DNA from 2 places in the Phenylobacterium sp. genome. Region 1 is predicted to be linked to the other one. Evidence: predicted binding sites of a transcription regulator. Region 1 holds the regulator's gene; the other holds the start of a gene.

Region 1 (15,737 bases):
CGGGGGTCGCGACGCCGGCCGCGATCAGCACGCGCTCGGCGATCGAGGCGCGGCGCAGCGGCTTGATCAGGTAGCCGGTGAACCCGGCGCGGCGATAGCGGGCGATGCGGTCGCGCTCGTCGGGCGCCAGCAGCACGATGGCCGGGCGCTGCAGCGGCGGCTTCAGCGTGCCGCCGTCGGCGGCCAGGCTGGCGTCGACCAGGATGACGTCGCCCGGCTTCGTCCGGGCGATGGCTTCGGCCAACGTCTCGGTGACCACCACCACGCCGCCGCTGGCCTCGATCTGCAGCCGCGCGGCTTCGCGCACGATCGGGTTGGGCGAGGCCACGCCGACGGTGAGGCCGTCCAGCGGACGCGTTGGCGCCAGGCTGGGCAGGGCCGACAGGGCCGCCTCGAACCAGAAGCAGGCGCCGCCGCCTCTTGCGGTATCGACCCCCACTTCCCCGCCCATGGCGTGGGCGAGCCGGCGGGCGATCGCGAGGCCGAGGCCGGCGCCGCCGAGGTCGGCGTGGGCCGCGTCGGCCTGGGCGAAGGCTTCGAAGATGCGGTCGCGGTCGGACTTCGAGACGCCGGGCCCTGTGTCTTCCACGGCCAGCCGAACGCGGCCGGGCTCGGGCACCGTGGCGGTGATCAGGACGCCGCCGCGCTCGGTGAACTTCACGGCGTTGCCGGCGAAGTTGAGCAGGATCTGGCGCAGGCGGCCTTCGTCGGCATGGATCTGGGTCGGCGACGCCGGCGCGGCCCAGGCGATCTCCAGGCCCTTCTCGCGGGCGCGGGGCGACAGCAGTTCGGCCACGCCGCGCAGCAGGCCCTCCAGCTCCATCGGCGCGGGGTGCAGCTCGACGCCGCCGGCGCCCAGCTTGGCGAAATCCAGCACGTCGTTGACCAGCGTCAGCAGGTGCTGGCCGCTGTCGTGGAGCGCCGAGACATAGGACTTCTGTTCGGCCGTGAGCTTGGTGCCTTCGAGCAGGCGCGCCATCCCGAGCACGCCGTTCAGCGGCGTGCGGAATTCATGGCTCAGCGACGCAAGCTGTTCCGCGCTGATCTGGGCACGGGTCGGGCGACGCTCGGACAGGGGACGGGTCGGTCTGCGCATAGGGCGCTAGGCTTAGGCGCCAGGGCTTAACGGCAGGTCAAGCGCTGCAATAAAACAACGCGCGGCGGGTGAATCCTCTCGTCAAAGTAGACGTGACGCGAAAGGCGTCGTTTACTGCGGCTTAAGGACTGGAGTGGGCGTTGGCTGACATCACGAACGCTGTCGACGTTTTGACGCCGCGGGAGCGTGATTGCCTGCGGCTGGTCGACCAGCATCTCAGCTCCAAGCAGATCGCCCGCGAACTCGGCATGTCGAAGACGTCCGTCGACACCTACTGCGATCGCGCGCGGCGCAAGCTGGGCGTCGACGACCGCTTCCAGGCGGCCCGCATCCTGCGTGAGCTCGACGTCGGCTCTGTCCTGATTGAATCAGGACACGACACGATCAGGACAGACACCTCGTCCCGAAGCTGGCCCGATGGGCTGGCAACGGATCGAGGAGCGTCAAATGGGCGAGTGGCCGAACTTCGAGAACAGAGCGGTGATTGGCAGGGCGCTGCGCCTTCGCCGGGAGATCGACGACTTCGAGGCCCGGTGGCCGGCGCTGGCGAAGCGGGAGGAAGTTCTTCCGAGCTTCTCCTGGACCCAGCTGGAGCGCCAGCTCGTGGACCTTTCGGCGACCCCGGCGCAGGCGGATATGGCCCGCCACCTGGTTTCGGCCACCCGCAAGCTGGCGCCGTTCAAGCCGCCGGAAATGGTGCTGCGCGAGATCCTGTGCCTGACCTGGGTGCTGCTCGACGAGAACTTCAAGGGCGAACCCGACCTTGGGGTCTCCGCAATGAGCTGAGCCCCCTTGCCCGACTCGGCGCGATCGTCGTGATCGCCGTCGTCACGGCCCTCGCTTTCGGGGGCATGCTGGCGGGGCTCCACGCGCTCAACGACCTGGCGTCGACCCTGCTGAAGGCCTGAGGCCCCCGCGTAAATTAACGCAAAGCCTGCACGGCCAAGAAACCCCGTTTCGCGAAACTGTAAACGCGGCGTTACCAGGCGCCGCGCACGGAGAGAACTCATGCTCAAAGAACGCCGCCTGGCGGCCGAGCAAGTTGCCGGCGCCCTGTTTGAAGCCGAGGCCGCGATCGATGCGGCCCTCGCCAAGACCGCTCAACTGACGGGCGTGATGCCCAGCCTGCGCAAGATGGCCGGGGCCTCGGCCCTGATCGGCCAGGACGCTGTCGAGCGCGCCAGCGAGGCCATCATGGCCCTCGCCGAAGCGCGCCGCGCCATCGTCGAGACCCACAAGGAACTCAGCATCGTCCAGAGCCAGATCGGCCTTGGTGCGGTGACGATGACGGGTGACCTGGGCGACAAGCCGCCCCCGCAGGGCGCTGAAACCCACCGCGTGCGCATGCGCTCGCTCCGCATTGCGTCGTAACGGTTTCCATCCCGCCCGGCGCGAGTAAGATGACGGCCCTCGGAAAACGTCGGGGGTCGTTTTCTTTTGTACGCCTATAAGCTGCCGATCTGGGTCTGGCCCGCTGTCCTGATGACAGTGTGCGCGCTCGCTGTCTGGCGAGGCCGTGACGATGAGCGGCTGGCCGCCGCCGCCTTCCTGGCCGCTTGGGCGCTGAGTCTGGTCGTCGCCCGATCCGGAGACTTCGACACCCAGTGGGCTGTCCTCCTGGTCGACTTCGGGTTGCTGGGCGTCCTCGCCGCCATCGCCCTCAGGACTCCGCGTTTCTGGCCCCTGCCCGTCGCCGCCCTCCAACTGCTTGCCGTTACTGTGCCCCTTGCCAAGGCGGTCGACGCGGGCGTGAGCGGCTGGGCCTTCATCACCGCGGCGCTCGGCTTTCAGTACCTGGCGCTCTTCGGCATTGGCTACGGCGCCATCACGTCACCCCGCCGCTACGCCGAGATAGACGCGCTGGAGCCGCCGCCGGCCATGGCCGGGGCGATGCGGCGGTAGATCAGCGCCTCGGCCACGTGCACGCGACGCACCGGGCCCGAGCCTTCGAGGTCGGCGATGGTGCGCGCCAGGCGCAGGGTGCGGGTCCAGCCGCGGGCCGACAGGCCGCCCGCCTCCGCCGCCCGCGCCAGCAGGGCGCGGGCCGGCGGGTCCAGGTCGACGATCGCCTCCAGGAAGTCGCCCTCGGCCTGGGCGTTCAGCACCGGCGGGCCTTCGCGCCCCTTCGAGCGGTCCAGCTGCAACGTGCGGGCGGCCAGCACCCGGGCCGAGGCCTCGGCCGTGCCTTCGGCGGGGGCGGGCAGGGCGAGGTCGGCGGCGGTCACGGGCGGCACCTCGACCTGCAGGTCGATGCGGTCCATCAGCGGCCCCGAGATCTTGCCCTGGTAGTCGGTCTGGCAGCGCGGGGCCCGGCCGCACGCACCGCGCCCCGGCCCGCCGTGGCCGCAGCGGCACGGGTTCATGGCCGCCACCAGCTGGAAGCGGGCCGGATAGCGGACGTGGGCGTTGGCGCGCGCCACCACCACCTCGCCGGTCTCCAGCGGCTGGCGCAGACTGTCCAGCGCCTGGGCCCCGAACTCGGGCAGCTCGTCCAGGAACAGCACGCCGTTGTGCGCGAGGCTGACCTCGCCCGGCTTGGCGCGGTGGCCGCCGCCGGTTAGGGCGGCCATGCTGGCCGAGTGGTGGGGGCTGCGGAACGGCCGGGCGCGGCTGAGCTGGCCCTTGGCGATCAGGCCGGCCACCGAATGCACCATCGAGGTCTCGAGCAGCTCGGCCGGCGTCAGCGGGGGCAAGAGGCCGGGCAGGCGCGCGGCCATCATCGACTTGCCCGATCCCGGCGGGCCGATGAAGCTGAGGTTGTGGCCGCCGGCCGCGGCGATCTCCAGCGCCCGCTTGGCGTTCTCCTGACCTTTCACGTCGCGCAGGTCGGGGACGCGCTCGGCGTCCAGCATGTCGCCAGGCTTGGGGGCCGAGAGCACCTGGGTCCCGCGGAAGTGGTTCACCAGCGCCACCAGCGACGGCGCCGCCAGCACCCGCGTCTCGCCCGCCCAGGCCGCCTCGGGCCCGCAGGCCTCGGGACAGATCAGTCCCAGATCCATGCCGCCCGCGGCCACCGCGGCGGGCAGAGCGCCCGCGACAGCCGTGATCCGCGCGTCCAGGGCCAGCTCGCCGACGGCCGCCCAGCCCTCCAGCGCGTCGGGCGGGATGATCCCCATGGCGGCCATGATCGCCAGCGCGATCGGCAGGTCGTAGTGGCTGCCCTCCTTGGGCAGGTCGGCCGGCGCCAGGTTGGCGATGATGCGCCGTGACGGCAGCGCCAGACCCATGCCCTGGAACGCGCCGCGCACCCGCTCGCGGCTCTCCTGAACGGCCTTGTCGCCCATGCCGACGATGAAGAATTTCGAGTCGCCCATGGTGAACTGCACCTGGACATCGACGCGCACGGCGTTCACGCCATCGAACGCCAGGGTCACCACCCGCGCCGCCATGCCTCAACCCCTTGTAGTCGCTCGAAAGTTATCCACAACCGAGCATACAGTCCGGCTCAGATCAAGAACAAAAACGGAACCTAGAGAGAAGGTGAGACGTTTCCGTGACTTCGGTGCGTCTCTTCGACAACAACCTAAGCGTTTGCCCGCAGGGCTTCAATCCGGCCCCACATCACGTCCGTGGCATCGATTCCGGTGAAGCGCTTCAGGGCCACGGCGCCGGTCGGCGAGGTGACGTTGATCTCGGTCAGGTAATCGCCGATCACGTCGATTCCGACGAAGATCAGGCCGCGCTTTTTCAGCTCGGGGCCGATGGTGGCGCAGATCTCTCGGTCGCGAGCGGTCAACTCCACCGGCTGGGCCTCGCCGCCCACCGCCAGGTTCGAGCGGATCTGGCCCTTGGCCGGCACGCGGTTGATGGCGCCCACCGGCTCGCCGTCGACCAGCAGGATGCGCTTGTCGCCCTTGGTCACCGACGGCAGGAACTTCTGCACGATCACCGGCTCGCGCCCCAGCTCGGCGTGGATCTCCAGCAGCGAGTCCAGGTTGGGATCGTCCTTCAGGTGCCGGGTCACGCCCGAGCCGCCGCGGCCGTTCAGCGGCTTCAGCACGATATCCCCGTGACGCGCGCGGAAGTCGCGGATCGCCTCGCGGTCCCAGGTGATCATCGTGGGCGGCTGCAGGCCGGGGAACTGGGTGACGAACAGCTTCTCGGGCGCGCTGCGCACCTCGGACGGATTGTTCACCACCAGCACCTTGGGGTGCACCTTCTCCAGGAAGAAGGTGGCGTCGATGTAATGCATGTCGAACGGCGGATCCTGGCGCATCTGGATCACGTCGAACTCGGTCAGTTCCGCGCGCCGCATGGGCCCGGCCCGGAAGTGGTCGCCCGCCACCCGCTGCACGGTGATGTCGCGGCCGCGCACGAACACGCGGCCATCTTCCATGGCCAGGGTGTCGGTCAGATAGACGAACAGCGAATGCCCTCGCGCCTGCGCCGACTCCATCATCAGGAAGGTGGTGTCGCCCTCGATATTGATGCCCTCGATGGGATCCATTTGGACGGCGACCTTCAGGGACATGTGGATTTCCTCGGGCGATGAAGCTCAGCCGACATAGGCGGTCGTCGGGGCAAGCGCCAGTTCTCGAACCGATCAGTTCAGCCGCAGTCTCACCCGTTCGCGCTGCGCCCGCGCCGCCAGCGCCGCGCCGCCGTCGAGGGCGGTGGCGCGCTGCAATGCCTCCAGCGCCCCGGCCAGCGCCCCCTGGCCCTCGCGGGCGGACGCCACGTCCAGCCACGGCCGGTGGTCGGCGGGGTCGAGGAGGGCGCGGCGCAGGGCCGCCCGCTCGGCGCGGGCGAAGTCGCCGTGGGCGCTGGCGTTGGCGAAGATGATGTTCTGCAGGCGCAGCAGCACCGCCCGGTCGCTCACCGGCGCCATCAGCCGGTCCAGGCGATCCGCGACGTTCGGGGTCAGGCCGGCGTGCAGGGCGCGCCGGGTCAGTTCGGACGGCAACACCACGCGGCCTTCGGAGAACGGGTCCAGGGCCAGCGGCCCTTCCTCGGTCTCGATGCGCAGCAGGAAGTGGCCCGGGAAGTCCACGCCCTGCACCGTCAGCCCGCACTTGCGCGCGGCGTGCAGGTAGAAGACGCCGAGGGTCACAGCCAGGCCCTTCTTGCGGGTCGCCACGGCGATCACGTCGGCGTTGTCGGGGTCTTCCAGCGTGAACAGGTCGCCGCTCATCCCTAAGTCGCCGGCGATGGTCTCGGCGATCGCTTCCTCGGGGCTTTCCCGCTTCAGCCGCTCGGCCAGCCGCTCGACGCCGATGGCGGCGGCCTCGCGCACCAGCACCGGGTCGCGCGCGGGGTCCTCGTGGATCGCGCACGCGATGGCGGCCTCCAGCAGGGGGAACTCGCCCTCCGGCGCGCCCCCGGCCTCAGAAAGGATGGTTTCGGCCTCGTCGCGGTCCATAAGGGTCCCGTGCATTCCCCCGACCATTCGTCGCCTGTGGTCGGTTTCAGGCTGAGAACGACGAATGGTCAACCTTTCCAAGAGTTCGGGTTGCGGCGAACCGCAACCCTAGGCGCCCTTCCAGGCGTCGGGAATATGCCGGGGAAGCTTGCCGGGCGCGAGCGCCATCAGGTCAAGACGCACCGCGCAGCGGGAAAGCCCGGGCCGGTTCGCGGCCAGCTGCGCCCCGGCGCGGCGGAGGCGGTCGCGCTGGTCGAAGGTCACGGTGTCCAGCGCCACCTCCAGGCTCGTGCGGCTCTTCACCTCTACAACCGCCAGGACGTCGCCGCGTTTCGCCAGCACGTCGATTTCCGCCTGCGGCGTCTTCAGCCGGAACCCCAGGATTCGATAGCCCTTGGCCATCAGCCAGGCCGCCGCCACCACCTCGGCGCGGCGGCCGGATCGCCGCGCCGCGCCGCCACGGGCGACGCGTACGTTCACGGCTTCAGCTCCCCAAGGTCCTTGAGTTCAAGGGCCCGGCGGTAGAGATCGCGGCGGGGCAGGCCCAGCGCCTTGGCCACCTCGGCGGCGGCGTCGGCCGGCTTCAGGCGGGCCAGCGCGTCGCGCAGCGCCGTGTCGGCGTCGGCGGCGGTGGCCTCGGTTTCGCGGCCCGGGGCCACCAGGATCACGATCTCGCCCTTGGGCGCGTCCAGCTTGGGGTCCGCCGCCAGCGTGCCCAGCGGGCCGCGGTAGAAGGTCTCGTAGAGCTTGGTGATCTCGCGGGCGACCACCGCCTCGCGGTCGGGGCCCAGCACGGCGGCCATGTCGGCCAGGGTGTCGGCCAGGCGCGAGCCGCCCTCGAAGAACACCAGCGTGGCGCGCACCCCGGCGAACTCGGTCAGGAACGTCCGCCGCGCCGCGCTCTTGGGCGGGGGGAAGCCCACGAACAGGAACCGGTCGGTCGGCAGCCCCGCCGCCGACAGCCCCGCCAGCAACGCCGAGGCGCCGGGAATCGGGACCACGTTGTGGCCGGCCGCCGCGGCCTCGCGCACGAGCCTATAGCCGGGGTCCGAGATCAGCGGCGTGCCGGCATCGCTCACCAGCGCCACCCGGCCGCCGCGCTCCAGCAGCGCCATGGCCTTGGGCCGCGCGCGCTCGGCGGCGTGCTCGTCGTGGCGCTCCAGCGCAGCCTTGAGCCCGAACGCCTGCAGCAGCTTGCCCGTCACCCGGGTGTCCTCGGCCAGCACCAGGTCGACCTGCTTCAGCACGTCCAGCGCGCGCAGGGTGATGTCGCGCAGGTTCCCGATGGGCGTCGCCACCACATAGAGCCCGGGCGCGAGCGGGGCGTCGTCGAGGATCGGTGGGGGCAGGGCGCGGGCCATGGGCGGGGAGGGTTCTCCTGTCCCCCCTCCAAACGCAAGCCTGCACACGTGACGCGCAACCGCCATCGGGCGATGAGTCTGCCGCGAGGCGAGACCCTACGGGCCGCCCCCGGGGGGGCTGGCTCAGGCCCCGAGCACCAACTCCGAGGTCACGGCGTTCAGCAGCCGCCGCCCGTGCGTCGTCGCTCGAAGGCGCTCGGGGTCGCGGGCCAGCAGGCCCATCTCGACCAGCCGCCGAACCACCGGCGTGTCGGGCGACAAGGCCAGCGCGGCGACCTCGCCGAACGCTACGCCCTCGCCAATCCGCAGCCCGCTCAGCAGGCGCTCCTCGGCCGCCTGGACCGGCGTCAGCGTCTCACGCCCGGCGAACCCGGTCCCGCTCGCGTTCACCCGGGCGATGTAGTCGGCCGGCCGGTCCGCGGCCTCTGTCGCCACGCGCGCACCCTCGACCGTGATCCGCCCGTGGGCGCCGGGCCCTGCGCCCACGTAGTCGACCCCCGTCCAGTAGACGAGATTGTGCCGCGAGCGGGCCGCCTCGCCGCGGGCATGGTTCGAGACCTCGTAGGCCTCGAACCCCTCGGCCTCCAGCACCGCCTGGGTCGTGTCGTAGAGGTCCGCGCCCGCTTCATCGCGGGGCGGGGCGAACAGCCCCCGCCGCACCGCGCGGTCGAAGGCGGTGCCCTCCTCGATGGTCAGCTGGTAAGGCGAGATGTGCTCGGCGCCGAGGGCGACGGCGGCCCTCAGCTCGTCGGCCCAGGCCCGCGGCGTCTGGTCGGGCAGGGCGTAGATCAGGTCCAGCGACAGGCGGGGAAACAGCCGCGCCGCGGTCTCGGCTGCCCGGCGGCCCTCGGCGGCGTCGTGATTGCGCCCCAGGAATTTCAGCGCCGCGTCGTCCAGCGCCTGCAGCCCCAGCGACAGGCGGTTCACGCCGGCGTCGGCCAGGCCCGCGAACCGGTCGGTCTCGGCGTCGGTGGGGTTGGCCTCCAGGCTGACTTCGAGATCGGCCGCCGGCGTCCAGAGCCGCCTTGCCGCCGCGAGGATCTCGGCGACCCAGGCGGGCTCCATCAGCGACGGCGTGCCGCCGCCAAAGAACACCGACACCAGCTCGCGCGGGCCGGTGATCGCGCGCTGGGCCTCCAGGTCGCCCACGATGGCGCGGGCCAGCCCGGCCGCCTCGGCCTCACGTCCCCGCGCCTTGAAGACGTTGAAGTCGCAGTAGGGGCAGATCCGCGCGCAGTACGGCCAGTGGACATAGACGCCCAGCGGGGGCGGAGCCGCGCTCATCCCTCCTCACCCGTAGGGGGAGGGGGACCGCCGAAGGCGGTGGAGGGGGAACGCCCCGCCCACGGAGTCTGATGCGAAGCCCCCTCCACCACGCTGCGCGTGGTCCCCCTCCCCCTACGGGTGAGGAGAGGGCAAGCGGTCATCACAGCAGCGCCGCTTTCAGCTTCACGAAGGCCCGGGCGCGGTGGCTCATGCCGTCCTTCGCGGCCGGCTCCATCTCGCCGAACGTTTGGGTGAAGCCCTCCGGAATGAAGATGGGGTCGTAGCCGAAGCCCTTGTCGCCGCGCGGCGGGAAGGTGAGCACGCCGTCGACCCGGCCCTCGACCACCACGGCCGGGCCGCCCGGCCAGGCCACCGCCAGCGACGAGGTGAACCAGGCGGCGAAGTCCTCGGCGCCCACCTCCTCCAGCCGCTCCTCGACCTTCTTCATGGCCAGGCCGAAGTCCTTCGACGGCCCGGCCCAACGGGCGGAATAGATGCCGGGCGCGCCGTCCAGCGCCTTGACCGACAAGCCGGAGTCGTCGGCCAGCGCGATCAGGCCCGAGGCTTCGGCGGCGGCGCGCGCCTTCAGCAGGGCGTTGCCCTGGAACGTCTGCTCGGTCTCCTCGGGCTCGGGCAGCCCCAGCTCGCCCGCCGCCACCAGCCGGAAACGGCCCTCAAGAATCTCGGCCAGTTCGCGCGCCTTGCCCGGGTTGTGGGTCGCCACGACCAGGCGGGTCCCCGGTTCCAGCTTCAGGCTCATGCGCACGCTCCGTGTCTTCGCGGGCGAAACCTACCGCCGCGCGCGGTTCGCTGCATTGCGAAAGTTTAACATTGTTAATCGATATTCACGTGATCGAGAAACGATGCGGGCGTATTGATAATCACATCGAAGCCCAGCGCTTCACCCACCCCGCTGCCGCAGCGCAGCAAACGAAACGGAGCTACCAAATGTTCGCCAACGCCATGAACGTCCTCGACCGCACCGCGATGAGCTTCATCGTTCTCCTGGCCGCCGCGCCGATCCTGAGCATCGTCGCCCAAGCCGCCTTCCTCTAAGCTCCGAAGCACGAGAGCAATGAGGTTCGTCGAACGATCCGCCCTGGCGCTGGCCCCGGTCTGAACGACCACCAGCCGCCGCGGCGGATCACGACGAAGCCAACAAGGGGGAGCTACCAGAGACATGCGCGCCTTGGGTCCGGGCTCGGTTTCGAGCTTCCTGAAGATCATCCTCGATGTGGTTTTTGCGGCCCTCTGGATCGGCGTCGCCGTCCTCTCCCTGATCACGCTCGCGGCGCTGCTGCTGAGCTTCAATCCCGACCTTCTCACGGGCGTCAAATTCAACGGCGAAGCCGCCGAGCTGCTGGAGCGCGGTCCCGTCCTGACCGCCGGACTCGCAGCCGCGGCGCTCTACCTCGCCGGCATCCTCGTCATCGTGGGCTCGCTGCGCCGCATCTTCACGACGCTGACCGCGGGCGACCCCTTCCATCCCGACAATGTGGCCCGCCTTCGCCTGATCGGCCTGATGCTGGCCGGCCTGGAGCTGGGCCGTTACGCGGTCTGGGCCGTGGGCACGCTGCTGCCCGGCGTCGAGCGCAACCAGCCCAGCATGGGCCTCACCGCCTGGTTCTCCGTCCTTGTGGTCTTCGTGCTCGCGGAAGTGTTCCGCGAAGGCGCCCGCCTGCGCCGCGAAGCCGAGCTTACGATCTAGGGGCCCTCGTCAGATGCCGATCCGCGTTAGCCTCGACCGGGTGCTGCTCGAGCGGCGCATGTCGCTGACCGAGCTGGCGGACCGCGTCGGCGTGACCATCGCCAACCTGTCGATCCTCAAGACCGGCAAGGCCCGCGCCGTCCGCTTCTCGACCCTGTCGGCCCTCTGCCGTGAGCTGGACTGCCAGCCGGGCGACCTTCTGGTCTACGAGCCCGGGCCCGACGACAGCTTCGAAGAGGACGAGGGATAGAATCGCCCTCAACGGGGCGTCAGCCGCCCCCTCTGCATGCTGCGCTGCGGCAGCGTACATGCGGCATTGCAGCGCAGATTTATTCATCGGGCCGGGAAATCCTTGTCATTCCCGAGACGAACCCCTATCTCCGCCTCCAAGTTGCACTGCACAATGGAGGGTTCGATATGATCGCCCTGATCGAAAAGTTCCTGGACGCGATGTTCGCCCCGCTGGCGCGCGAACTCGAGCGCATGCCCCCGCAGGCAATGCGCTTCAACGTGTTCTTCTGAGTTACGCGCCGTAACCGCGGTTCCGCGAAAGCAGGCCGCAGGTTCACGGACGTTCACGGCGCCGACCCCGCGAGGGGCGGCGCCGTTTTCGTTTCTCCCCTCCCCCTCGTGGGGAGGGACAGATCGCCAAAGGCGATCAGGGTGAGGGAGTCGGGGCCAGGGCTCAGAGGGTGGGGAGGATCGACACTCCCTCACCCTGGCCGCTGGCGCGGCCTGTCCCTCCCCATCAAGGGAGGGAGGCGCGCTACGCCCCCGTCGCCGTCCGCTGCATCTCGCACAGCTCGCCGATGCCCTTGCGGGCCAGGGAGAACAGCGCGTCGAACTCGCCCTGGCTGAAGCCGCGCTTCTCGCCGGTGGCCTGGACCTCGACGATATCGCCCTTGCCGGTGAGCACGAAGTTGGCGTCGGCCTCGGCGTTCGAATCCTCCTCGTAGTCGAGATCCAGCACCGGCGTGCCGTTGAAGATCCCGCAGCTCACCGCCGCCACCTGGTCGAGGATCGGGTCGGTGGCGATCACGCCCTCGTCCAGCAGGTACTTCGTCGCCAGCCGCAGGGCGACCCACGCGCCGGTGATCGACGCCGTGCGGGTTCCGCCATCCGCCTGCAGGACGTCGCAGTCGATGGTGATCTGCCGCTCGCCCAGCGCCTTCAGGTCGATGATCGCCCGCATTGAGCGGCCGATGAGGCGCTGGATCTCCTGGGTGCGGCCGCTCTGCTTGCCCGCCGCGGCCTCGCGCCGGCCGCGCGTGTGGGTGGCGCGGGGCAGCATGCCGTACTCGGCGGTGACCCAGCCCTGGCCCTTGCCGCGCAGGAAGCCGGGGACGCCCTCCTCCAGGCTGGCGGTCACCAGCACCTTGGTGTGGCCGGCCGAGATCAGGCACGAGCCCTCGGCATAGCGCGTCACCGCCGTCTCCAGGACGATGGGGCGCAGAAGGTCGGGGGCGCGTTCGGAGGGTCGCATGGGGCTGGCTTTCAGGCGTTGTCTTGGGGGCGCGATCTTGCGCCGCCACGGGCCGCGCTTATCCTAGATCGGGAGTAGACAGTCCATGGGCCAACCCTGCCGCACCCTGTGACACCATCGCCGTTTTCCGTCGGGCCCAGTCTGACCGACATGGACGCCCGTGCCCGCGACATCTTCCGGCGCATCGTCGAGAGCTATCTGGAGACGGGCGAGCCGGTGGGCTCGCGCACCCTGTCGAAGGGGGGCGTCTCGCTGTCGCCGGCCTCGATCCGCAACACCATGCAGGACCTGACGCACCTGGGCCTGCTGGGCGCGCCGCACGTCAGCGCCGGCCGCCGGCCGACCCATGCGGGCCTGCGCCTGTTCGTCGACGGGCTGATGGAGGTGGGCGACGTCGGTGAGGAGGAACGGCGCAACATCGAGGCGCGCCTGCTGGCCCACGGCCGCAACTACGAGGACGCGCTGAACGAGGCCTCGGCGATCCTGTCGGGTCTCGCGGGCGGGGCGGGGGTGGTCGTCACGCCCATGCGCGACGCCGGCGTGACGCACGTGGAGTTCGTGCCGCTCTCGGGCGACCGGACCCTGGCGATCATGGTCTTCGACGACGGCACGGTGGAGAACCGCCTGATCCGCCTGCCCGAAGGCGTGACGCCCTCGGCGCTCACCGAGGCGTCCAACTTCCTGAACGCCCGCCTGCGCGGCAAGACGCTGGCCGAGGCAAAGGCGGACCTCCGCCTCGAGCTCGACCGCGCCCGGCAGGAGCTGGACGTCACCGCCGCCCGGCTGGTCGAGGACGGCCTGGCCGCCTGGGGCGGCGGCGAGGCCGAGGACCGCGCCCTGATCGTCCGCGGCCGCGCCAACCTGCTGGAAGACCGCGACGCGCTGGAAGACCTGGAGCGGGTCCGCTCGCTGTTCGAGGACCTGGAGCAGAAGGAACAGCTGATCCAGCTGCTGGACGGCGTGCGCGACGGCCAGGGGGTGCGCATCTTCATCGGCGCCGAAACGCGACTCTTTTCGCTTTCGGGTTCCGCTGTGATCGCGGCGCCCTATATGACGGGCGCCCAAAAGGTGGTGGGCGCGATCGGCGTGATCGGGCCCGCGCGATTGAACTATGCCAGGATCATCCCGTTGGTGGACTACACCGCCCGGGTGCTTGGCCAGGTGATGAAGAGCTGAAGGTCTGATGTCCGAGGAACTGACGCCTGCCGATCTCGAAGCTGGTGACGACGCCGGCGCCGATGTCGAAGCGATGGCCGCCGAGATCAAGGCGCTGAAGGAGCAGGTGCTCCGCTACGCCGCCGAGGCCGAGAACACCAAGCGCAGAGCCGAGCGCGAGATGAACGACGCGCGCGCCTATGCGATCACCAAGTTCGCCCGCGACCTGCTGGGCGTGGCCGACACCTTCGACCGCGCCCTGGCCGCCGCCCCCGAGGGCGAAGGCGCCGTGAAGAACTTCGTCGTGGGCGTCGAGATGACGTCCAAGGAACTGCAGTCGGCGTTCGACAAGAACGGCCTCAAGAAGATCCTCCCGCCCAAGGGCGAGAAGTTCGATCCCCACAAGCACCAGGCGATGATGGAACAGCCCGCCGGCGACGGCGTGGAGCCGGGCGGCGTCATTCAGACGCTGCAGGCCGGCTACGAACTGCTGGGCCGGCTGGTTCGTCCGGCCATGGTGGTGGTCGCGGCCAAGGGCGCGAGCCCCGCTGCGAAGCCCGACGGCTATCCTGGAGAGTCCGGCGCCGACGCGGGCGGAAGCCTCGATACCCGCGCCTGACGATCAGGCCCCCTTTCGGGGGAGGCCGTCCTTTTCCCCGAACAGTACCTCGCAAGGCGACCCGCCCGCGGGTCGCCTTCGTTGTGCACGGCCGCCGAGCCGTTTTGGGGAACCTCTGTGATGCGTAAGCTTGCAACCGCCATGGCCGCCGCGCTGCTGACCGCGACCGCCGGGTCGGCCGTGGCCGCGACGGCCGTGGTCTATCAGAACGATTTCAACACCTCGAGCATGGGCTCGGGCGTCGTCGCGACGATCACCGGTCCGAGCGGCGCGTTCGACGTGGGCGGCGCCGACTACGGCGGTCTCACCGGCCGGTTCCTGCAGAACGGCTCGACCGATCTGACGATCTTCACCTTGTCGAACCTGCCGGCCCACACGTCCCTGGACGTGGACTTCACCCTGGTCTTCCTGGACTCCTGGGACAGCATCGATGGCGGCCTCGCGCCCGACTATCTGGAGATCTACCTGGACGGCGCGCTGTTCGCGAAGCTCACGGCGAACAACGCTTCGGGCTCGACGAACGACTTCGCCGGGGGCGCCCAGACCCACCTGTCGAACTTCATCTACAGCGGCTGGAACGACCGGGTCGTCGACATGTCCGGCGTGGGCGGGCTGTCCTTCGCCCACACGGCCTCCACCTTCACACTGGGTTTCCGGGCCGGCGGCGCGGGCTGGCAGGGCGGCGCCGACGAAAGCTGGGGCGTCGACAACCTGAAGGTCACCGCCACCCTGCCGATGGCGGGCGGCGTGCCCGAGCCTTCGACGTGGGCGCTGCTGATCCTGGGCTTCGGCGCCGCCGGCGCCATGATGCGGCGTCGTGGAGCGCGCGCAGCCGCGGCCTGATGAACGCTCCGATGTCGCGGTAAAGCGCCTCGCTGGTCCCAGCGGGGCGTTTTGCTGTGAGTAGGGCGGCCATCCTCTTTCCCAGCCTCGCGAAATCGCTAATGTCCGCAGTCCCCTCCCTTCGGGGCGTGCGCGGATCGAGCTGATTCGACCGGGCGCGATTGGTGAGCCGGGACCGAAATGAAGCTGACGATCGAACGCGCCGCACTGCTCCGCGCGCTTGGCCATGTGCAAAGCGCCGTCGAACGCCGCAACACCATCCCGATCCTGTCGAACGTGCTGTTGTCGGCCGACCGCGACCGGCTGACGTTCTCGGCGACCGACCTCGACCTCGAGATCATCGACGAGGCCCTGGCCCAGGTGGACCAGCCCGGCCAGATCACGGCCCCGGCCCATACGCTCTACGAGATCGTCCGCAAGCTGCCCGAGGGCGCGGACGTCAGCCTGTCGTTCACCGGCGAGGATCCGCGTCTGACGGTGGCCGCCGGCCGCTCGCGCTTCAACCTGCCGGTCCTGCCGGCCGGCGACTTCCCGGTGATGTCCTCCGAAGGGTTCTCAGGCTCGGTCGACGTCGACGTGAACGACCTGATCCGCCTGATCGACAAGACCCGCTTCGCCATCTCGGCCGAAGAGACGCGCTACTATTTGAACGGCCTCTACGTGCACACGGTGATCGTCGACGGCAGCCCGCGCCTGCGCGCGGTGGCCACCGACGGCTCGCGGCTGGCCCTGGCCGACATGCCGGCGCCCGAGGGCTCGGCCGGCGCGCCCGGCGTGATCGTGCCCCGCAAGACCATCGGCGAGATGCGCCGCCTGCTGGACGACGCCGGCGAGAACGTCGCCCTGC
Region 2 (15,737 bases), 520 kb from region 1:
CGCGATCTACGCGGCGCCTAAGCCGGTGGTGGCGGCGATCAACGGGCTGTGCATGGGCGGCGGCTTCGAGCTGACGCTGGCCTGCGACCTGCGGATCGCCGACCCCAAGGCCGGGGCGATCGGCCTCCCCGAGACCCGCATCGGGATCTTCCCCGGCGGCGGCGGCACCCAGCGCCTGCCCCGCGTGGTGGGCGAGGCCAAGGCGCTGGAGATCATCCTGCGCGGGCTGACGTTCACGGGCGCCGAGGCCCACGCCATCGGCATGGTCCACGAGCTGGCCGATGACCCCCTGGCCCGGGCGCTGGAGATCGCGGCCGAGTGGGACGGCTGGGGCGCCGAGGGGCTGGCCTATGCCAAGCGGCTCACCCGCGCGGCCCTCGACCGCCCGGTTTCCCAGGGCCTCGCGGACGAGCGGCGGGGCTTCCTCGAGGTGATGCAGCAGGCCTCGGCCCGCGCGGGCCTGGAGACGGGCCGCCAGCCCGTGGAGATCCAGAAGGTCTAGCCGCGCCCGTTGCCGGGCCTGTCCGCTTGGGAGCGCCCGCGCCGGGCTTCGCGCCAGGCTTACCCGCGCCCGGCCTGTCCGTCGCTCGAGGCGCCGCATCCCGGGATCCGGCGGGCCTCGACCTCGGACCTTTCGCCGGGGGTTTCGGCCCGAAGCTTATCGGCCCTTCGGACTTCGCCCCGGCCTTCTTCTTCGGCGCCGGGTGCGCGCGCACCTTGATCTTCGGCTTGGCCCAGCCGGCCTTGTAGGGCTGCTTCTCCTTGGGCCCGCTGGGCCGGACCAGGGCCTCGGTCCCGGCCGGCGTCGGATCGCGGCGGGTGGTCTTGGGCTTGACCCGGTACAGCGGCCGCTCGCCGGTGGGCAGGTTGTCGGGCTCGATGTGCTCGGCGAACTGCTCGCGCACCACCCGCGGCCCCACCTCCTCGATCTCGCCGACGCCCAGGTTGCCCAGCGCCAGCGGCCCGTAGGCCAGGCGGATCAGCCGGTTCACCTTGAGGCCGATCGACTCCAGCACGCGCCGGACTTCACGGTTCTTGCCCTCGTGCAGGGTGACCGTGATCCAGAGGTTCGCGCCCTGCGGACCTTCCTTGGCCTTGTCGAGCTTGGCCTCGATGGGCCCGTACTTCACGCCTTCGACCGTCACGCCCTTGGCTAGCGTATCCAGCCTCTCCTGCGTGGTCCGCCCATGCGCCCGCGCGCGGTAGCGGCGCACCACGCCTGTGGACGGCATCTCCAGCGCGCGGGCCAGCTGGCCGTCGTTGGTCAGCAGCAAGAGGCCCTCGGAATTGATGTCGAGGCGGCCCACCGAGATCAGCCGCGGCAGGCCGTCGGGCAGCGCCTTGAACACCGTCGGGCGGCCGTTGGGGTCGTTGTGCGACGTCACCAGTCCCACAGGCTTGTGATAGCGGAACAGCCGCGCCGGCTCGGGCTCGGCCACCACTTCGCTGTCGACCGTGACGATGTCGCCGGGCTCGACCTTCACCGCCGGCGTGTCGAGCGTGCGGCCGTTGATGGCCACCCGACCCTCGCCGATCAGCCGCTCGACATCGCGTCGCGAGCCCACGCCGGCGCGGGCCAGGAGCTTGGCGACGCGCTCGCCGGAACCTTCACCATCGGCGTCGAGGGCTTGACCCGTGTCGTCGGGCTGGGGACGTAGTGGATCGTGGACCATGATGACCGGACAATGCGCATCGCGCTCGAAGCGGCGCAAGCCGCTGCGGCGGCCGGCGAGACGCCCGTGGGCGCCGTGATCGTCGATCCGGCCACCGGCGAGGTGGTCGCCGTGGGCGCAAACCAGCCCATCGGGACCCACGATCCCACCGCCCATGCCGAGGTGGTCGCGCTACGCGAGGCGGCGCGCAAGCGCGGCAACTACCGCCTGACCGACCTCACCCTGTTCGTGACCCTGGAGCCCTGCGCCATGTGCGCCGGCGCGATCAGCCACGCCCGCATCGGCCGCGTGGTGTTCGGCGCCGAGGACGCCAAGGGCGGCGCGGTCGTCAACGGCCCCCGCTTCTTCGACCAGCCCACCTGCCATTGGCGGCCCAAGGTGGACGGCGGCGTGCTGGCGGACGAGAGCTCGGCCATGCTGAAGGCCTTCTTCCGCGCGCGGCGCAAAGGATGAGGTACGCCGAGTTCCCACCGCCGCCGGAGCTGGGGGCCTATGTCCACTGCCTGTGGGTGTTCGAGGGCCAGGACGCGGACGAGCCGCAGCGCATCGTTCCCGACGGTCGCGCCGAGCTGATCCTGCACTGGCGGACGCCCTACCTCGAGCAGACCGAGGCCGGCTGGACGCCCCAGCCCCAGGCGCTGTTCGCCGGACAGCTGACCCAGCCGCTGCACCTTCTGGCCCGCGAGCCCGCCGGGGTGGTCGGCGTGCGCTTCCGCACCGCCGGCGCGCCGGCCTATCTGCAGAGCCACGCCAATCCCTTCACCGATCGTCGCATGGCGGTCACCGAGGCCCCCGATCTGCGCGCCGCCGAGAGCGAGGCCGAACGGCTGCGGCTGGCCGCCGCCTACGTCGTCTCGCGCCTGCAGCCCCGGCTCCATGACCCCCACATGCAGGCCGCCGCCGACGAGATCCGGACCAGCGAGGGCCGCATCGCGCTGGACGATCTGGCCGCCCGGGTCGGGCTGTCGCCGCGGGCCCTGCAGCGCCGGTTCCTGGAGGCGACGGGCGTGCCCCCGCGCACGCTGGCCTCCATCGTGCGCTTCCGTCGGGTGTTCGAGGCCCTCCAGGCGCCCGGCGTGGCCAACTGGACCGCCTGCGCCCAGGCCGCCGGCTACTTCGACCACCCGCAGATGGCCAAGGACTTCCGCCGCTTCCTGGGCTGCACGCCCAGCGAATTCCTGGCCGCGCAGCAGGGCCTGGCCACCCATCTCGCGGACGCAAACGTACAAGCCGGGTCGACCGCCCGAAGCTAGACCGGGCGCATCGAAGGAGACCGGACCCCCATGCGCTTCGCCCTTGCCATCGCCGCTCTGGTCGTCGCCTCGTCAGCAAACGCCGCCCCCACCGACGAGGTGGCGAAGCTCACGTGGATGGCCGGCAGCTGGAGGCAGGAGAAGGACGGCGTCATCACCCGCGAGACCTGGCTCGCGCCCGTCGGCGGGGTGATGGCCGGCGCTGGCCAGACCAATACGCCGGGGAGGAAGCCCTTCGTCTCCTACTATCGGATCAGCGCGGAGCCGGCCGGCGTCACCTTCACCGCCATCCTGCCCGGCCAGCCGCCGACGCCGTTCGTCCTCCTGCCCGGCAAGGACGGCGAGGCGACCTTCGAGAACAAGGCCCACGACTTTCCCCAGCGGGTGATCTTCCGGCGTTGCGGCGAGCAGCTCTGCGGACGGATCGAGGGGACGGTCGGGGGCAAGGTGGAGGCCGAAGACTGGCGCTATACGCGGGTGAAATGACCCGTCGAGATCTTCCCCGTAGGGGAGCATCCGCACTTGCGCGTGGGCCGTCTGAAGTCCGATGATGCTTCCAAACAACGGTATGGGAGGACGTCATGGCGGGACTGCTCGACGGGAAGGTTGCGATCATCACCGGGGCTGGCGGCGGGCTGGGTGAGGCCTACGCCAAGCTGTTCGCGCAGGAAGGCGCGGCCGTGGTCGTCAACGATCTGGGCGGCGCGCGCGACGGGTCGGGCAGCGGCGCCAGCGCCATGGCCGACAAGGTGGTCGCCGACATCAAGGCCGCCGGCGGCCGGGCCGTGGCCAACGGCGACGACGTGTCCACGATCCAGGGCGGCGAGAACATCCTGAAGACCGCGCTGGACGCCTTCGGCAAGGTCGACATCCTGGTCTGCAACGCGGGCATCCTGCGCGACAAGACCTTCTCCAACACCTCGGAAGAGGACTGGGACAAGGTGGTGAAGGTGCACCTCAAGGGCACCTATTGCTGCGCCCTGCCGGTCTGGAACTGGATGAAGGCCAATGGCGGCGGCTCGATGGTGCTCACCTCGTCCACCTCGGGCCTCTACGGCAACTTCGGCCAGACCAACTACGGCGCGGCCAAGGCCGGCATCTACGGCATGGTCCGGGTGATGGCGATTGAGGGGCGCAAGTACAACATCCGTGTCATGGGCCTGGCGCCCGGCGCCTACACCCGCATGACGTCCGACCTGCCCGGTCGCATCGGTCAGGAGCCCGATCCGCTGAGCCTGCCCGAGAACGTAGCCCCCGGCGTGCTGTTCATGGTCTCGGACCTGGCCGCCGACCACTCGGGGAAGATCCTGGGCGTCTCGTCGCGCGGCGTGCGCGAGATCAAGATGCTGGAGACCGAGGGCTTCCAGCCTGGCCGGCCCTACACCGCCGAGGAGGTGGCGAAGAACGCCGAGAAGGTCTTCTTCCCGACGCCGGAGTCACGGCGCGTCGAGAGCATCACGCTGGTGAAGCCGGCGGCGAGGGCTCCGGCGTAGAGCGCGATCCTCCATTTGTCGTCATCCCGCGGCTGGTCCGCGGGATCCATCCCTCGGCCGCGATGCCGTGGGAGCAGGCCGCGGGGGCGGCCTGCCGTCGAGCGCGGAATTGGCTGAACCATGGATCCCGCGAACACGTCGCGGGATGACGGTCGTCGTTGGGGCGTGGGTGTTCAGCCGAACGCCGCGATGCGCTGATCCAGCCGGTCACGCACCGCCGGCCACTCGTCGGCCAGGATCGAGAACACCACGGTCGAGCGGATTCGCCCGGTCCAGGTGACCTTGTCGTTACGCAGGATACCCTCCTGCACCGCCCCCAGCTTCAGCACGGCGGCGCGGCTCCGTGCGTTGATCGCATCGACCCTGTATTGCACCCGTTGGGCGCCGCTTTCGAAGGCGTGCGCCATCATCAGCCGCTTGGCCGAAGGGTTGACGACCCCGCCACGGACCGCCGGATCGTAGTAAGTGAAGCCGATCTCGACAGTGTTGTGGGCGTTGTCGACGTCGAGAAAGCTGCTCATGCCCCGGCACACGCCGTCGACCACCACGGCGAAGGCCTTGTTCCTGGGGTCCGGCGCGTTCAGAAACATCGCCCAACCCAGATCGAATCCCGCGCCCAGCATCGAGACGATGTAGAGATCGTTCCAGGTGGCCGGATCGGCATCGCAGGCGGCGCGCAGGTCTTCCTTGTGGCGCTCGGCCAACGGCTCCATCCGCACGAAGCGGTTCTCCAGGACCTTGGTTTCCAGTTGCATACGCCCCTCCCGTCGACTGTCACGGGTGCTCTAGTCGGCAAATGGTCCAGCAGAAACGGCCACTTCTTCACGATACGGCAGTCCACTTAACCGCAGAGGCAGCGCTTTTCGCCGGGTCCGGAAAAAAGTTCGACCCTGCTCTTGCAGAGCTCGGGAAGAGACATACCTGACGGTGTGCCCATTCCTGGGCGTTTCCTCCCTAAGAACTTCCGCCGGGCCCCCAAAGGCCCGGCGATTTTTTTAGCCCGCGGCGAACAGCTGCGCCGCGCGGATGAGGTAGCTGACGCCCACGGCGGTCACGATCCAGCGGGTCCAGCGCTTGAAGTTCACGTCGCTCATCCGGTCCAGGATCAAGCCGCCCACGTAGGTCCCCGCCATCGACAGCGGGATCGCGATCGCAAAGACCCAGAGCGGCGGCATGCCGATCGCCACCCCGGTCACCAGCGGCGCGCCATAGACCAGGATCTTGGCGAGGTGTGTGAACACCTGCGTCGCGGCCTTGGTGGCCACGATGGCGTGGCGCGTCAGCTCGGTGCGCACGAAAAAGATGTCGAGCAGGGGCCCCGCCACGCCGGCCGTGAGGTTCAGGCCTGTCACGGTCAGCCCTGACAGGAACGCCTGCGGGGGTCTGGCCGCATCGAGGTTGATCCAGCGCTGCGGCAGCCAGGTCAGGAACGGCACCAGGCCCAGCAGCAGGAACAGCAGCGGCTTGGACGGCGTGAAGCTCAGGCCCGCCACGATCAGGCCGGCGATCAGCGAGGCCAGCGCATACCAGCCGACGATGTCCCACCGGACGTGCTTGCGATGCAGGATCGAGCGCCAGCCGTTGGCGACCAGCTGAAGTATGCCGTGGCTAACGAACGCCGCCTGAACGGGCAGGACGAGAGCCAGCGCCCCCATCAACACCAGGCCGCCCGCCATGCCGAACACGCCCGAGAGCGTGGCCGTCACGAAGGCCATGCAGACCACGAAGACGGCTGCGAGAAGAGTCATGGAAGTCCTCCGGAGTTGCGACCAACCCCGGAAGGCGGTCACAGGCCGCCTCCGGTCGCTGGCCAGCTGCGCGTCGCGCGCGGGACGGAGCCGGTGCTGCAAGCCTGTCGAGGCGAGCGCCGGAGTGTGCGCCGCGGCCGCAGCCGGGCGAGGTATGGGGTTCTGCCGTTGGCAAAGCGGCGTTCGATTACACTGAAGCCGGACGCGGCGCTACCGCGCCGCGCCGATCAAAGCTACCGCTTCGCCGCCTTGCACGCCCAGCCGTCGCCCTCGCGCCGCGCCACGCCGGGATGCGGGCAGAGCAGCTGGCTGGCCCCGCCGGCCCCGGTCGCCGTGACGGCGGCGGGCGCCTGGCCGCCGACGACCCAGGCGTCGAGGGCGGCGATCCAGTCGACGTTGGTCGGGCTGTTCCCGCCCGAGCAGTGGAGCATGCCGGGCACCATGTAGAGCCGGTAGAAGCTGGAGACGTCGCCCATCGTGCGGCGCAGGTCCTCAGAATAGAGGATCGAAGACCGGGCCGGGATCGCGGGGTCGTTCCACCCGTGATACTGGATCAGCTTTCCACCGCGCTTCTTGAACGCCGACAGGTCGGCGCTGTCCGAGTCGATCATCGGGCTCATGATCGCTTTCGCGCGGTCGAACTCGGCGCCCAGGTCCATCTTCAGGAAGTCGAACTTGGGGTCCTGGAAGGCGAAGTACTTGAAGGCGTTCGAGCCGAACTGGTAGCCGGCCGCGTTCACAATGCCCGGCTGGCTGACCCCCGTGATCCACGCCTGCCAACCGCCCCCCAGCGCCTCGGCGCCCGGGCTGACGCCCGGCAGCGGCACCCGGCCGGTCCGCGGGTCCTTGCGACCGCGGTAGATCTCGGCCGCCGCGGTGGCCTGCGCGGGCGTCAGGCAGCCGCTGTTCTGGCCGGGCTTGCAGATCAGGGTCCTGGGATCGAACCGGCATGACAGGGGATCGCGGATGAAGCTTTCGCCTCCGCAGTCCTTCAGCGCGCCGGCCTGGAGCGTCTCCAGGGCGGCCTTGTCGAGATAGGCCCCCGGCCGGGCCAGCGCCTGCTGCTGGCCCGCCGCGTTGCCGAACAGCAGGCTCATGTAGTTGGCCGGCGCGCCGGCGACGATGCCGTCGAAGTCGGCTGGATACCGCTGGGCCTCCATCAGGGCCTCGCGCCCACCGTCCGAACAGCCCACGAAGTACGACTGCTTGGGCCCGCCGGCCTTCTGCGCGGCGATCAGCGCCTTGGCCGCCTCGGTCGTCTCCTTCAACGAGCGCCAGCCGTAGTCGACGATCTTCTCGCGATGTCCCAGCGCCCACGAGGCGTCGGTGCCGCCGGCCCGGTGGCCGTTGTCTGTGCCGGCGACCGCATAGCCCTGGGCCGCGATCCGCTTGAGGTAGGCCGAGTTGATCGAGCCCGCGAACCCGCCGTTGCCCAGTTGCACGAACTTGCCGTTCCAAGCCGCCCCGACCGGGATCCACACCTCAATGCCGATTTCGGAGTCGCTGGTGGGCCGGCTCGTGACCGACAACCGGCAGTAGTCGGCGCCGCCCTGGCTCTCCGTGGCCGCCGCCGTCACCTCGGCGTTCGCGAGCTTCGTGGCCTTCAGATCGGCGCAGGCGGTCTCGGCCTTCGCCAGACCCGGCCCCATCAGCGCCAACGCGGCCCCCACCGCAAACAGCAAGCCCTTCATCGCGTCCTCCCCCAAACCGGTTCTTCTTTGGGAAGGACTTCACCACAGGCGCCGAAAGCCGCGAAGCGCCAATTGGACGAACCAGGGATTTCACGGATTGCGCGGATGAGGCGGTTCGCCATCCCTGAAAATCCGTGAAACCCGTGGTTTCCAAACGAAAAGAGCCCCCGCTTGCGCGGAGGCTCCAATCTAGTCGCTTGATGCGGTGACTAGTTGCGGAACACCGCCGCCGAGGCGCCGCCGTCGTCGGGCTGTTCGCGGTACTGCTGCAGCTCGTTGCGGCCCACCACCATGTGGTGGACTTCGTCCGGGCCGTCGGCGATGCGCAGCGTGCGGGTGTTGGCGTACATGCGGGCCAGCGGGGTGTGCTGCGAGACGCCCAGAGCGCCGTGCATCTGGATCGCCTGGTCGATGATCTGGCAGACCTTTTCCGGCACCATCGCCTTGACCATGTGGATCCAGACGCGGGCTTCGCGGTTGCCCAGCACGTCCATCGCCTTGGCCGCCTTCAGGACCATCAGGCGCATGGCCTCGATCTCGATGCGGGCGCGGCTGACGCGCTCGATGTTGCCGCCCAGCTGGATGATCGGCTTGCCGAACGCCGTGCGGGTCATGCCGCGCGTGACCATCAGGTCCAGCGCCTTTTCCGCCGAGCCGATCGCGCGCATGCAGTGGTGGATTCGGCCGGGGCCGAGGCGCAGCTGGCTGATCTCGAAGCCGCGGCCTTCGCCCAGCAGCATGTTCGAGGCCGGCACGCGAGCGCCGTTGAATCGGATGTGCATGTGGCCGTGCGGCGCGTCGGGGTCGCCGAACACCTGCTGGCCCTGGACGATCTCGACGCCCGGCGTGGGCAGCGGCACCAGGATCTGCGACTGCTGAAGGTGCGGCGGGTCGTTCTCGCCGCCCGTCTTGACCATGCAGATCATCACCTTGCAGCGCGGGCTGCCGGCGCCCGAGATGTAGTGCTTCTCGCCGGTGATGACGTACTCGTCGCCCACGCGCACGGCGCGGGTGTCGATGTTCTTGGCGTCCGAGCTGGCGGTGTTCAGCTCGGTCATGCAGTAGGCCGAGCGGATCTTGCCTTCCAGCAGGGGCTCCAGCCACTGCTTCTTCTGCTCGGGCGTGCCGACGCGCTCCAGCACTTCCATGTTGCCGGTGTCGGGCGCGGCGCAGTTCATGATCTCGGAAGCGAGGCGCACCTTGCCCAGCTCGACGGCGATGTAGGCGTAGTCGAGGTTCGACAGACCTTCGCCGGTCTCGGCGTTCGGCAGGAAGAAGTTCCAGAGGCCCGCGGCCTTGGCCTTCTCCTTGGCGGCTTCCAGCACTTCCAGCTGGCCGGGGGCGTACTGCCACACGTCGGGGCGGCCTTCGCCCAGGCGATGCCACTCTTCAGACGCCGGCTCGCACACGTCTTTGATGAAGGCCTTCACCGCGTTGTAGAGCGGCAGCGCCTTGTCCGACATGCGCAGGTCGTTGAGGTCGTCCTGCGGGCTCAGGCCGAAGCTGGATTGAGCCCTGGCGGCAGCCATTGCGGGCCGATCGGCGGTCATGGTCATGGGTCGCTCCCTATCGTTGCCGCCAGTCTTGCCGCAAAGGCGATTTTCAAACAAGCGTTTAATCTTCGGGAGTGTGCGTTTCGCCACATCCTTCGCGCGCATCTTGGCGCACGACGATCATCTCTTGCAGGCAGCTCAAACAGGGAGGACTTCCCGCATGGTTCAGCTCCTCGTAGCGGGCTCGTACACACCCACACGCATCCGCAGCGAACTCACGTTCCCTGGAGCCATCGCGACGGGGGCCACAGGTCTGAAGGTCAAGCGAGTACAGGAGTGGCTGACGCTCCACGACTGCGCACTCGCGATCGATAGCGACTTCGGTCCGGTGACCGAGCTTCAGGTTCGCTCCTTCCAGGCCCAGGTCGGTATTGCTGTCACGGGCGCCGTCGACAACACAACCTGGGACCACCTCGTCGAGCCGTTGGTCAAGGCCGTGGCTCCGATCGCGCCCGGCGCGACGCTCTCATCGACGATCAATGCGGTGGCGGCCCAGCACGTCGCGCAGCATCCTCGCGAAGCCGGGGGCGACAACCGTGGCCCCTGGGTGCGAGCCTATCTGGGCTGGGATGGCACGCCCGCGAGATGGTGCGCCGGCTTCACCTGCACGGCGATGGAACAGGCCGCCGCCATCCATGGCGTCGCGCCCGCGATCGCATCGTCTGCGAGTTGCGACACGCTCGCGGACCGCGCGAAAGCGGCGAACAGGTTCGTGGCCGGCGGCGGCGCCAACACGCCCCCCGCGAAGACGATACCGCCCGGCAGCTTCTTCCTCGTGCGGGCGACGGCGACGGACTGGACCCATGTGGGCATTGTGGCCGGCGCCGGACCCGCTGCGTTCCAGACCCTCGAAGGCAACACCAACGACGAGGGCTCGCCTGACGGCTACGAGGCCTGCGCCCGCGCGCGGAACTATCGGAACAAGGACTTCATCGTCTGGTAGCTCGCCGCGGCCGGGCCTTGTTGTCAGACCGGGGTAGCCATCAGGCTCGTTTGGGAGGATCGCGGCGGCGACCGGGATCCCCTCCTCACGCTCAAAGCGCAGAGGGTCCCCGGGTCGCGCGCTGCGCGACACGCCCGGATGCAGCCTCTCAGGCCGGGCCACGACTCGCGCGTCAGGCGACCGCAGCTTGGCGCTTCTTGGCCCGGCGCAGAACGAGGTACTGCAGGTCACCGACGATCAGGGCGGAGACGGCCTGGACGGCCACGAAGGCCACGCCCAGCTGGGTCGGCTGGACCCAGCCCAGCGCCATGATCGCGATGCTCTCGATAGCCCAGAGCGCGTTGAACGCCACCAGAGCCCAGACCGCAGGGCGCGGCAGCGTGGGCCGAAGCGCCATGACGACCAGCCCTGCGGCGTAGACCAGCAGGAAGAGGCCGACCGGCTGCATGAAGGCGAGTGAAAGCCCCAGCGGCTGTGCGAGAAAGCCGGCGTCAAACGCGAAGGCCGCGCCCATCAGTCCGCAAGCCGCGGCGTCGGCGCCGATGACGAAACGCAGGAAGGTCGAACGAACGGCGGTCATGAGGGAAGCTCCTTGGGCTTGTCGATGGCCCAAGGATTTCGCAGTAGCGGCCGCCGGTCGATTACGCGGGAGGTAAGGCCCGCCGCCTCGTGGCCGGCCTACTTCACCGGCACATGGTCGGCGTGCGGGCAGACCGCCGCCAGCAAGGCTTCGTTGTCGGCGCCCTCGGCCTTCTTCGGCGTGTCGGAGCGCCACGTCGCCTTGATGTCGAGCGCCTGGTTCGGCCGGTAGCTCGCCATCGGGATCACGTTCTTCTTGCCGCAGTCATAGGCCGCAACGCTGCCGACGCTGTCGGCCTTGCCGGGCGCGGACGGACCCAGCGTGCCCTTGGACAGCGCCTGCATCACAACAATGCGGCCGCTCTGCTTGTCCTTGTAGGTGTAGTCGCTGTCGAACGAGACGCTGGCGCCGTTCTCCATCGTGTGGAACTTCGTCCAGGTCTCGGCCGAGGCGGCGCCGGCGACGAGGCTCAGGGTGGCGGCAAGCGCGAGGGCGCGGCGCATAGCGTGTCTCTCCAAACAGTCGTTCGAGTTTCTTGGGCGCGACCCTAGCGGCGGTTTTTGGGCGCCTCCACACATTTCAGGCGCGGCACAACGCCTAAGCCGCCTTCCGCCTGGCCTTCGCATAGCCCCGCTCGGTCTCGCCGATGTAGTCGCGGGTGATGGGCAGCACGTCGACGCGCTTGGCCAGCTGGATCTGGAAGATGAACTGCCGGCGCGCCCGGAAGCTCTGTTCCGCGATGCCCAGATAGAACTCGAACATCCGGCAGAAGCGTTCGTCATACAGCTCGACGATGTCGGGCCGGGCCGCGCGGAAACGGTCGCGCCAGTGCCGGATGGTCTCGGCGTAGTGCAGGCGCAGGATCTCGATGTCGGTGACGATCAGGCCCGCCCGCTCGATGGCCGGCAACACTTCGGACAGGGCGGGCGAGTAGCCGCCCGGGAAGATGTACTTGTCGATCCAGGCGTTGGTGACGCCGGTCTCTGGCCGCCCGATCGAGTGGACCAGGGCGACCCCGTCGTCCTTCATCAGCCGCGCCACGCCGTCGAAATACTCCTGGTAGTTCGGCCGCCCCACCGCCTCGAACATGGCGATCGACATCACCCGGTCGTACGTCCCCTTCAGGTCGCGGTAGTCGGTGAGCGAGAACCGCGCCTTGTGCGCCAGCCCCTTCGCCTCGGCCCGTTCCTTGGCCACCTTCAGCTGCTCGACCGACAGGGTGATGGCGTCGACCTCGACATCGGCGTCCTCGACCAGCTGCAGCGCCAGGCCGCCCCAGCCGCAGCCGATCTCGACCACGCTCATGCCGGGTTCCAGGGCGAGCTTGGCCGCGATGTGCCGCTTCTTGGCCAGCTGGGCTTCTTCCAGCGTCATGTCGGGCCGCTCGAAATAGGCGCAGCTGTACTGCATGTCCTCGTCGAGGAACCGCCGGTAGAGGTCGTACGAGAGGTCGTAGTGGTGGGCGACGTTCTTGCGCGCGGCTACCCGGTCGTTGGCCTCGCGCAGCGTCTTGCGCAGCCAGCGGCGGAAGGGCCCGCGTTTCTTGGTCTTGTTCTTGGCGTTGGCGCCGATCAGGTCGATGAACGCGTCAATGTCGCCCTGCTCCAGCACCAGGCCGCCATCCATGTAGGCCTCGCCCACGCCCAGGCCCGGCTTGGCCGCGATCCGCGCCGCCCAGGCCGCCGTGGTCACGCGCGCCACCAGCGGCGGGCCCGACCCGTCGCCCAGCTTCAGTTCGGCGCCGCCCGGCAGCTTGATCGTCAGGTCGCCTTCGCGCACCAGACCCTTGAGAACCGACTGCAGACCCATGGCGCCCCCTCCTATTTTCGACCGACAGTAGGATCGTCTGCGCGAATTCCAAGCCACCGCTCGCATTGGATGCGCGACGTCGCTTGACTCAAGCCGCACCGGTTCCTAACTCCCGCACGACGTTGGCACTCAGGGGTTGGGACTGCTAACAGCCACGTCCCCCCGGGCCCGCGTCACCGCATTTTGAACCGTCTCGAACGGAATAGAGAGAGAAGAACTATGGCGTTTCGTCCCCTGGGAGATCGCGTCCTCGTCAAGCGCGTCGAGGAAGAAGAAAAGACCAAGGGCGGGATCATCATCCCCGACACCGCGAAGGAAAAGCCGCAGGAAGGCGAAGTGATCGCCACCGGCCCCGGCGCCCGTGACGACTCCGGCAAGGTCCAGCCTCTGGACGTCAAGGCCGGCGACCGCATCCTGTTCGGCAAGTGGTCGGGCACCGAGGTCAAGCTCGATGGCCAGGACCTGCTCATCATGAAGGAAAGCGACATCCTGGGCGTCGTCTCCTAAGGCGACCTCGAGGGCCCGCGACCGGGCCGCTTCCCCCAACAATCTAGGAAAGAGAATCAGCCATGGCTGCCAAAGACGTCTATTTCGCCTCCGACGCGCGCGACCGCATGCTGCGCGGCGTCAACACCCTCGCCAACGCCGTGAAGGTGACCCTGGGCCCCAAGGGCCGCAACGTGGTCATCGAGAAGTCGTTCGGCGCCCCGCGTTCGACCAAGGACGGCGTGTCCGTCGCCAAGGAAATCGAACTGGCCGACAAGTTCGAGAACCTGGGCGCCCAGCTCATCCGCGAAGTCGCCTCCAAGACCAACGACAAGGCCGGTGACGGCACCACGACCGCCACGGTCCTGGCCCAGGCCATCGTCGTCGAAGGCCTGAAGTCGGTCGCCGCCGGCATGAACCCGATGGACCTGAAGCGCGGCGTCGACAAGGCGGTCGCCAAGGTCATCGAAGAGATCAAGGGCAACGCCAAGAAGGTCTCGGACAACTCGGAAATCGCCCAGGTCGGCACCATCTCGGCCAACGGCGACTCGGAAGTCGGCGAGATGATCGCCAAGGCCATGGCCAAGGTCGGCAACGAGGGTGTCATCACCGTCGAGGAAGCCAAGACCGCCGAGACCGAACTCGACGTCGTCGAAGGCATGCAGTTCGACCGCGGCTACCTGTCGCCCTACTTCATCACCAACGCCGAGAAGATGGAGGCCGACCTCGAAGAGCCGCTCATCCTGCTCTTCGAAAAGAAGCTCTCCTCGCTGCAGCCGCTGCTGCCGGTGCTGGAAGCCGTGGTCCAGTCGGGCCGTCCGCTCCTGATCATCGCTGAAGACGTCGAAGGCGAAGCGCTGGCGACCCTCGTGGTCAACAAGCTGCGCGGCGGCCTGCGCGTCGCGGCCGTCAAGGCTCCGGGCTTCGGCGACCGCCGCAAGGCCATGCTGGAAGACATCGCCACCCTGACCGGCGGCCAGCTGATCAGCGAAGACCTGGGCATCAAGCTCGAGTCGGTCACGCTCGACATGCTGGGCAAGGCCAAGAAGGTCACGATCACCAAGGACGACACCACCATCGTCGACGGCACGGGCGACAAGGCCGACATCTCGGCCCGCATCGCGCAGATCAAGGCCCAGATCGAGACCACCACCTCGGACTACGACAAGGAAAAGCTGCAAGAGCGTCTGGCCAAGCTGGCCGGCGGCGTCGCGGTGATCCGCGTCGGCGGCTCGACCGAAGTCGAAGTGAAGGAAAAGAAGGACCGCGTCGACGACGCCCTGAACGCGACCCGCGCGGCCGTGGAAGAAGGCATCGTCCCCGGCGGCGGCGTCGCCCTGCTGAAGGCCTCCAAGGTTCTGGACGGCTTCAAGGGTGACAACGACGACCAGGAAGCCGGCGTCGCCATCGTGCGCCGCGCGCTGCAGGCTCCGATCCGCCAGATCGCCGAAAACGCCGGCGTCGAAGGCTCGATCGTGGTCGGCAAGGTGCTCGAGAACAGCTCGGCCACCTTCGGCTTCAACGCCCAGACCGAAGAGTACGTCGACCTGGTGAAGGCCGGCGTGATCGACCCCGCGAAGGTCGTCCGTACGGCGCTGCAGGATGCGGCCTCGGTCGCCGGCCTGCTGATCACCACCGAAGCGGCCATCGTCGAAGCCCCCAAGAAGGGCGGCGGCGGCGCGGGCGGCATGCCCGGCGGCGGCATGGGCGGCATGGGCGACATGGACTTCTAGTCGCCTTGAAAGCTGTCATCCCGGCCAACGGAGCGGCGCAAGCCGCGTAGGCCGAGCCGGGAAGAGACCGGAGGGCGGGACCGCAGGGTCCCGCCCTTTTTCTTTGTGGGCGATGCTACCGCGCCTTGCAGGATGGCGCTCTCAGCTAGGTAGCGGCGACTTTGGCGGTGCAAGCTGTCGCCTATGATCCGCCCTGCCGTCGCAGCCGCCCTCCTGCTCGCCACGTCGGCCCAGGCTGCCGTCGTCGGCCAGATGACCCCGGCCCCGCCGCTCACCCGCGAGCGCCTCGCCGACATCCCTGCGGGCGAACGCGCCACTTGGTCCGACTATCTCGACCGCTCCGAGGCGGCACGCCGCCTGAACGCCGCCGAGACCACCAACGGCCTGCCCCCGACCTCCGGCGACGCCGCGGCCTCGATGCCGCTGAACAAGTCCGCCACCTGGTACGCCACACCCGAGGCCCGCCACATCGCCGACGTGATCGTCAGCTTCCAGAGTCCCGCCGGCGGATGGGGCAAGAATTCGCCCCGCAACGGCGCCGTCCGCCAGCCGGGCCAGCCGTTCTCCGCGGAGAAGGACTACGTCGGCACGCTCGACAACGACGCCACCGTCACCGAACTCCGCTTCCTGGCGCGCGTCATCACCGCCGGCGGCGAGGCGTCCTATCGCGACAGCTTCGAGCGCGGCGTCCGTTGGCTTCTGGCGGCGCAGTATCCCAACGGCGGCTGGCCCCAGGTCTGGCCTCTGGTCGGCGGCTACCACGACGCGGTGACGT

What was found. The regulator HrcA, encoded in region 1, represses chaperone genes, less so after heat shock. The targets are predictions, from matches to a motif close to GTTAGCANTCNNNNNNNNNGANTGCTAAC.
Region 2: the regulator HrcA is predicted to act here: its motif matches at 12,865-12,893, upstream of groES (co-chaperone GroES).

Annotation. Positions count from the first base shown of each region.
Region 1 is NZ_OZ260078.1:2,535,824-2,551,560, reverse strand. It holds gene ACQ66R_RS12370 (response regulator) at 1-1,096, opposite strand, end outside; partial or broken gene ACQ66R_RS12365 (LuxR C-terminal-related transcriptional regulator) at 1,237-1,416, shown strand; gene ACQ66R_RS12360 (hypothetical protein) at 1,544-1,882, shown strand; gene ACQ66R_RS12355 (hypothetical protein) at 2,105-2,467, shown strand; gene ACQ66R_RS12350 (hypothetical protein) at 2,534-2,998, shown strand; gene ACQ66R_RS12345 (YifB family Mg chelatase-like AAA ATPase) at 2,938-4,485, opposite strand; gene gshB (glutathione synthase) at 4,620-5,567, opposite strand; gene ACQ66R_RS12335 (transglutaminase family protein) at 5,640-6,455, opposite strand; gene ACQ66R_RS12330 (YraN family protein) at 6,564-6,935, opposite strand; gene rsmI (16S rRNA (cytidine(1402)-2'-O)-methyltransferase) at 6,932-7,816, opposite strand; gene hemW (radical SAM family heme chaperone HemW) at 7,940-9,100, opposite strand; gene rdgB (RdgB/HAM1 family non-canonical purine NTP pyrophosphatase) at 9,243-9,842, opposite strand; gene ACQ66R_RS12310 (hypothetical protein) at 9,932-10,138, shown strand; gene ACQ66R_RS12305 (DUF2975 domain-containing protein) at 10,263-10,790, shown strand; gene ACQ66R_RS12300 (helix-turn-helix domain-containing protein) at 10,804-11,040, shown strand; gene rph (ribonuclease PH) at 11,557-12,273, opposite strand; gene hrcA (heat-inducible transcriptional repressor HrcA) at 12,424-13,449, shown strand; gene grpE (nucleotide exchange factor GrpE) at 13,457-14,047, shown strand; gene ACQ66R_RS12280 (PEPxxWA-CTERM sorting domain-containing protein) at 14,168-14,890, shown strand; gene dnaN (DNA polymerase III subunit beta) at 15,071-15,737, shown strand, end outside.
Region 2 is NZ_OZ260078.1:3,052,289-3,068,025, reverse strand. It holds partial or broken gene ACQ66R_RS15005 (enoyl-CoA hydratase/isomerase family protein) at 1-406, shown strand, start outside; gene ACQ66R_RS15000 (pseudouridine synthase) at 363-1,673, opposite strand; gene tadA (tRNA adenosine(34) deaminase TadA) at 1,686-2,126, shown strand; gene ACQ66R_RS14990 (AraC family transcriptional regulator) at 2,123-2,926, shown strand; gene ACQ66R_RS14985 (DUF6265 family protein) at 2,957-3,412, shown strand; gene ACQ66R_RS14980 (SDR family NAD(P)-dependent oxidoreductase) at 3,508-4,419, shown strand; gene ACQ66R_RS14975 (GNAT family N-acetyltransferase) at 4,593-5,174, opposite strand; gene ACQ66R_RS14970 (TSUP family transporter) at 5,415-6,167, opposite strand; gene ACQ66R_RS14965 (tannase/feruloyl esterase family alpha/beta hydrolase) at 6,401-7,858, opposite strand; gene ACQ66R_RS14960 (acyl-CoA dehydrogenase family protein) at 8,068-9,414, opposite strand; gene ACQ66R_RS14955 (peptidoglycan-binding domain-containing protein) at 9,572-10,354, shown strand; gene ACQ66R_RS14950 (hypothetical protein) at 10,527-10,934, opposite strand; gene ACQ66R_RS14945 (hypothetical protein) at 11,033-11,437, opposite strand; gene ACQ66R_RS14940 (class I SAM-dependent methyltransferase) at 11,532-12,743, opposite strand; gene groES (co-chaperone GroES) at 12,963-13,250, shown strand; gene groL (chaperonin GroEL) at 13,313-14,962, shown strand; gene pelA (pectate lyase) at 15,146-15,737, shown strand, end outside.